Linked DNA regions of Sphaerotilus microaerophilus. The protein of the gene in region 1 interacts with the protein of each later gene in a pairwise test. Links are inferred from orthologs where the notes say so. Each region holds a gene or a part of one and is shown in the gene's direction. Other genes may lie near its edges.

Region 1 (3,271 bases):
AGCCAGGATCTGCGCCGGCCGGCCCTGCCCAGCGCCTGCGTGGCGGTGCCGGTGTCCCCGGCGCCGGTGGTCCAGAGCCCGGTCGCAGCCCGTCCGGCCTACCGGGTGCCTGCGCCTGTTTCCACGCCTGTTCCCGCACCTGCTCCCGTGGCCATGCCGGTGCCTGAGGCGGCAGCGTCGCCACGGCCCGTGCCCGCGGCGGCTGCTCGGCCTGCACCCGCGCCTGTGATCCGGCCAGTGAGTGCCCCGGCGGCAGACAGCAGCTCGGTGCCGCCCTGGGCAGACTGGGACGAGGAGGACACCAGCCTCCCGGCTCGCTCGCCTGGCGCCACGGCGGCGCCAGCGCGGCTGGCCGACGACGCCGAGGTCTCTGCGGCGTCGATGCCGGCGCCCGGCCCGGTGACCGGCCCAGTGAGCGGCCCGGTGAGCGGCCCGGTGAGCGGCGCCGAGGTCGACCCCGTCCACGTCGCCTGCACCGACCGCTGGCTGGCCTGCTGCGAGCAGTGGTTCGAGCGCAATGTGCTGTTCGGGCTGGTGCGCGAGCTGGCCTGGCAGGCCCAGTGCATCGCCATCGACGAGCAAGCCGACCCGCCGCGCTGGACCCTGCGGGTGGAGCGCGAGTCGCTGCGCCAGGGCAGCCACCGCGACCGGCTGCAGGAGGCGCTCTCCGAACTGCTGGGCCGGCCGGCCGCACTGGACATCGTCGCCGGCGTGGTGAGCGACAGCGCGGCCCGCCGCGACGCCGCCGCCAAGGCCTACGCGCAGGAGGAGGCCGAGTCGATCATCCGCAATGATCCGCTCGTGACCGAGCTGCTCGCACGTTTCGCGGGGGCGCGCATCGTGCCCGGCTCGATCCGCCCCGCCTGAACGCTCTTTCCCATTTCCGAACCCATCCCGAAAGGACACCCATGCTCAAAGGACAACTGGCCGGCCTGATGAAACAGGCGCAGGCGATGCAGGACAACCTCAAAAAGGCGCAGGACGAACTGGCCAACGTCGAGGTGGAAGGCCAGTCCGGCGCCGGCCTGGTCAAGGTCACGATGACCTGCAAGCACGACGTCAAGCGCGTCGCGATCGACCCCAGCTTGCTGGCCGACGACAAGGACATGCTGGAAGACCTGGTGGCCGCCGCCTTCAACGACGCGATCCGCCGCGCCGAGACGGTCAGCCAGGAAAAGATGGGCAAGCTGACCGCCGGCATGCCGCTGCCGCCGGGCATGAAGTTCCCGTTCTGATCCGCGGCGGGCAGCGACCGTGGCCAGCGGGGCACGCCATGCCGAACCGCCAGCGCGTCCGGCCGATGCGCTGGGCCGCCTGATCGAGGCGCTGCGGCGCCTGCCCGGCGTGGGCGTCAAGTCCGCCCAGCGCATGGCCTACCACCTGCTGCAGCATGACCGGGATGGCGCGCTGCAGCTGGCCCATGCGCTCGACGAAGCGGTCCACCAGGTGCGTCACTGCGAGCGCTGCCACACCTTCACTGAGCAGCCGGTGTGCACCACCTGCCTGGATCCGCTGCGCGACGCGCGCCAGCTCTGCGTCATCGAGACGCCAGCCGACCAGGCGGCAGTGGAGCGCACCGGCAGCTACAAGGGCCTGTACTTCGTGCTGATGGGCAAGCTCAGCCCGCTGGACGGCATCGGGGCGCACGACATCGGCCTGCCGGTGCTGCTGGAGCGTGTGGGCGACGGCACGGTGCAGGAGGTCATCGTCGCCACCAACTTCACCGCCGAGGGCGAGGTGACGGCGCACGTCATCGCGCAGGCGCTCCAGAAGGCTGGCGTGCGGGTCACACGCCTGGCGCGCGGCGTGCCGATCGGCAGCGAGCTGGAATACGTCGACCTGGGCACCATTGCCCACGCACTGGTCGACCGGCGCTGATCACCACGCCACCGCAGCAGGCCGCCACGGTTCCGCCGCCTGAGCCGCCCGTCCGGGTGAGCGCGGCGCCACAGCCCCGCCCGTCAATCGTCCGCGCGGCGGGCGACCTTCACGTTGCTCCGGCTGCGCTTGGCCACGCTACCGGCCTGCGGGCCCGCGGCGGAGGAGGGGCGAGCGACCTTGCGCTGCGGCGCCGCGCCGGCGCGGGCCTTGGCCTTGACCTTGTTGGGCTGGTAGACCACCAGCGCCTGGCCGGCCTTCAGTGCGCTGCTGGTGCCCACCTGGTTCCACTGTGCGAACTGGGCTGGGCTGACGCGGTAGCGCCGCGCCAGGCTCGCCACGGTATCGCCCTTGCGTGCCTTGAGGCTGACCTTGCGCATCGGCGGCAGGTCGGGTGCCAGGGCCATCTGACCGTTGTCGGCCAGGGCCTCGGGCACGTCAGCCACCCGACGCTCGGAGCGCGGCACCAGCAAGGCGGAGCCGGCCTTGACCAGCATGCGCGGCGGAATGCGGTTGACCTCGCGCAGCGTGGCCTCTGACATGCCCGTCTGGCGGGCCGCCTCGGCCGGGCGCATGGTCTTGGGCACCACCCAGGCGGTCCAGCTGGCGAACTGGCCACGGTGCTGCTTCAGCTGCTGCACGAAGCGGTCGGCATTGTCGAAGGGCAGCAGCACCTGCGGCGTGCCGGCCGCGAGGATCACCGGCTTGCTGTGCTGCGGGTTGAGGTTGCGGAACTCATCGACGCTGAGTCCGGCCAGCCGTGCGGCCAGGGCCACGTCGATGTCGCGCTGGATCGGCACGCTCAGGAAGTAGGGGTGGTTCTGGACCTCGGGCAGGGACAGGCCAAACGCCTTCGGGTCGGCCACGATGTGCTTCACCGCCAGCAGCTTGGGCACGTAGTGGCGGGTTTCGGCCGGCATCGACAGGCTGGCGTAGTCGGTGGGCAGGCCGGCCTTCTCGTTGCGCGCGAGGGCCTTTTTCACGTTGCCCTCGCCCCAGTTGTAGGCCGCCAGGGCGAGCTGCCAGTCGCCGAACATGCCGTGCAGGCGCCCGAGGTAGTCCAGTGCGGCGCGGGTGGAGGCGAGCACGTCGCGGCGGTCATCGCGGAACAGGTTCTGCTTCAGGTCGTAGTCGCGCCCCGTTCCCGGCATGAACTGCCACATGCCCGAGGCGCGGGCGGTGGAGATCGCGGTGGGGTTGAAGGCGCTCTCGATGAAGGGCAGCAGCGCCAGCTCCAGCGGCATCTTGCGGCGCTCGACCTCGGCAACGATGTGGAAGAGGTAGCGCGAGCCGCGCTCGGTCATGCGCTGCACGTAGTCGGGCCGGCTGGCATACCAGCGCTCGTGCTCGCGCACCAGGTCGCTGTCGAGCGGGGGCATGCCGAAGCCGCGGC
Region 2 (3,152 bases), 2.5 Mb from region 1 along the record:
CCAAGACCCAGCTGCAGGAATGGCTGCAGGCGCGCAAGCTGCCGGTCCCCGACTACCGCATCGAGACCACCCGCGGCCGCGCCCATGACCAGATCTTCGAGGTCGGCTGCAGCGTACCCGCCCTGGGCATTGAAGGCCGCGGCGAGGGGCGCTCGCGCCGCGCCGCCGAGCAGGAAGCCGCCCGAGAAGTCCTGACGCGCCTGAGCGCCCTCCCCGAATGAACGCCGACCCCCTGCCCGACCCCGCCGACGACGGCAACGCCTCCGACTCGGTTCCGGACGTCCCTGAGGTGCCCGATGCGTCGGACGACTCGGACACACCGCCTTCTGCCGGCATGACCATCCCCGGTGCCGACGGCCAGCGCTGCGGCCTGGTCGCGATCGTCGGGCGGCCCAACGTGGGCAAGTCCACGCTGCTGAACACGCTGATCGGCCAGAAGGTCAGCATCACCTCGCGCAAGGCGCAGACCACCCGGCACCGCATCACCGGCATCACCACCGAGGGCGACACGCAGTTCGTCTTCGTCGACACGCCCGGCTTCCAGACCCGCCACACGGTGCGCGGCACGGCGGCGCTGAACCGCAACCTCAACAAGACCGTGCAATCGGTGCTGGGCGATGTGGACGTGGTGCTCTTCCTCGTCGAGGCCGGGCGCTTCGGCTCGGACGACGAGCGGGTGCTGCGGCTGATTCCGCCGGGCAAGCCGGTCATCCTGGTGGCCAACAAGCTCGATCTGATCCACCGCCGCTCCGACCTGCTGCCCTGGCTGCAGCAGATGCAGGCGCGCCACCCCTTCACCGAGTTCGTGCCGCTGTCGGCCACGAAGAAGGACGACGCGAGCCGGCTGCTGACCATCATCCGCCCGCTGCTGCCCGAGCAGGGCTGGTACTACGACGAGGATGCGCTGACCGACCGCAGCGAGAAGTTCCTGGCCGCCGAGCTGATCCGCGAGAAGCTGTTCCGCCTCACCGGCGACGAGCTGCCCTACACCTCGACGGTGCAGATCGACCAGTACACCGAGGAAGGCAACCTGCGCCGCATCGCCGCGACCATCATCGTCGAGCGTGACGCCCACAAGGGCATGGTGATCGGCGAAGGCGGCGAGCGCCTCAAGCGCATCGGCAGCGAGGCCCGACAGGAGCTGGAACGGCTCAGCGAGGGCAAGGTCTTCCTGGAACTGTGGGTCAAGGTGCGCTCCGGCTGGGCCGACGACGAGCAGCGCCTGAAGAGCTACGGCTACGAGTAAGGCGCCCGGCTCGCCATGGCCACCCGCCGCGCCGCGCCACAGCCGCTGGCGGCCTATGTACTGCACCACCACGACTGGAGCGAATCCAGCCTGATCCTGGAGCTGTTCACGCGCGAGCAGGGCCGCGTCGCCGCGATCGCCAAGGGCGCCAAGCGGCCCTACTCGCAGCTGCGCGCAGTGCTGCTGCCCTTCCAGCGGATCATGGTCCTGCTGGGCAGCAAGCGTGAGGAACAGGGCACCGAGGTCTCCCTGCTGCGCAGCGCCGAGTGGGCCGGTGGCGGCCCGATGCTCGGCGGCGCCGCGCTGCTGGCGGGCTTCCACCTCAACGAGCTGCTGCTGCGCGGCTTGGCGCGCCACGACCCGCACCCGGCGCTGTTCGACGCCTACGCCGCCTCCCTGCCGGTGCTCGCCACCGGAGACGAGGCCGAGGTGGCCGCCGCGCTGCGCGCCTTCGAGCTCTGCCTGCTCAGCGAGACGGGCGTGCTGCCCGAGCTCTCGCGCATCACCGCCACCCAATCCACCGTGGCCGCCAGCGCGCGCCACCAGCTGGCGCCCGAGGTGGGCGTGTGCGCCCAGGCCGAAGGCCCCCCCGGCAGCATCAGCGGCATCACCGGCGCCACGCTGGTGGCACTGCAGGCGGCACTGTCGGCCGGCGACCTCGCGGGCCTGCGCCAGGCCTGCCTGGGCGCCCTGCCCGAACTGCGCAGCCAGCTGCGCCAGCTGCTTCACTATCATCTGGGCACCTCGACGCTGCGCACCCGCGCGCTGATGGTCGAGGTCCAGAAGCTCATCGATTGACCTGCGCATGAACCCCCTCGTCGCTCCCGAACCCGGCCACCACGGCGCCCACGGCGGCCGCACCGCCCTGTCGGTGAACCTCAACAAGGTCGCCCTGCTGCGCAACACCCGCCACCTCGGCATCCCGAGCGTCACCAAGGCCGCGCAGATCGTGCTGGAAGCCGGCGCGCAGGGCATCACGGTGCACCCGCGACCCGACGAGCGCCACATCCGCGCCCACGACGTGACCGACCTGGCCGAGCTGCTCAAGGCCTGGCCCGCGATCGAATACAACATCGAGGGCAACCCCTTCCATAACCTGATGGACGTGATCCGCCAGGTTCGCCCGCACCAGGCCACCTTCGTGCCCGACTCGGTGGGCCAGTTCACCTCCGACCACGGCTGGACCTTCCCGGACGATGCCGAGCGCCTGCGCCCGCTGATCGCCGAGTGCCAGGCCTTGGGCGTGCGCGTGAGCCTCTTCATGGACCCGATCCCCGAGATGATGCGCGCCGCCCGCGAGGTGGGCGCCGACCGCGTCGAGCTCTACACCGAGGCCTACGCCAGCGCCTGGGGCACGCCGCAGCAAGCCGAGGTGCTCACGCGCTATGTGCGCGCTGGCGAGGCCGCGCTGGCCGTGGGTCTGGAGCTCAATGCCGGCCACGACCTGAACCGCGACAACCTGAGCGACTTCCTGCGCGCCGTGCCCGGCGTGATGGAGGTGTCGATCGGCCATGCGCTGATCGCCGATGCGCTGGAACTCGGCTACACCGAGACCATCCGCGACTACCAGCGCTGCATCCAGCGCGCGTACGCGCCGTGATCTTCGGCGTCGGCACCGACATCTGCGACATCCGGCGCATCGCCGCCGCCCTCGCGCGCCACGGTGACCGATTTGCCGAGCGCGTGCTCGGCCCGGACGAGTTGCGCGTCTTCCACGCCCGGCGCGCCCGGGTGGACAAGCGCGGCGTCACCTACCTGGCGACGCGCTTCTCGGCCAAGGAGGCCTTCTCGAAGGCCATCGGCCTGGGCCTGCATGCGCCGATGCGCTGGCGCGACTGCGAGACCCTCAACCTGCCCAGCGGCCAGCCCACCCTGCGCCTGCACGGCGAGCTGGCGGCCTGGTTCG

The links.
Region 2: the proteins of recR (region 1) and recO interact in binary tests that used the Escherichia coli proteins (3 or more experiments, as listed by UniProt). The link is inferred for Sphaerotilus microaerophilus from one-to-one orthologs.

Annotation. Positions count from the first base shown.
Region 1 is NZ_AP025730.1:3,948,265-3,951,535, reverse strand. Bases 108-3,066 are described here. They hold recR (recombination mediator RecR), read left to right. Parts: upstream 108-1,254; coding sequence 1,255-1,878; downstream 1,879-3,066. Other genes in these bases: NGK70_RS16800 (transglycosylase SLT domain-containing protein), read right to left, coding at 1,962-3,066; NGK70_RS16810 (YbaB/EbfC family nucleoid-associated protein), read left to right, coding at 909-1,235; dnaX (DNA polymerase III subunit gamma/tau), read left to right, coding at 108-867. Outside these bases: more of dnaX, read left to right, coding at 1-107; more of NGK70_RS16800, read right to left, coding at 3,067-3,271. UniProt on the Escherichia coli protein: May play a role in DNA repair. It seems to be involved in an RecBC-independent recombinational process of DNA repair. It may act with RecF and RecO.
Region 2 is NZ_AP025730.1:1,450,504-1,453,655, reverse strand. What follows is about bases 313-3,152. They hold recO (DNA repair protein RecO), read left to right. Parts: upstream 313-1,261; coding sequence 1,262-2,044; downstream 2,045-3,152. Other genes in these bases: acpS (holo-ACP synthase), read left to right, coding at 2,843-3,152; NGK70_RS06415 (pyridoxine 5'-phosphate synthase), read left to right, coding at 2,052-2,846; era (GTPase Era), read left to right, coding at 313-1,246. Also shown: rnc (ribonuclease III), read left to right, coding at 1-221; more of era, read left to right, coding at 218-312. UniProt on the Escherichia coli protein: Involved in DNA repair and RecF pathway recombination.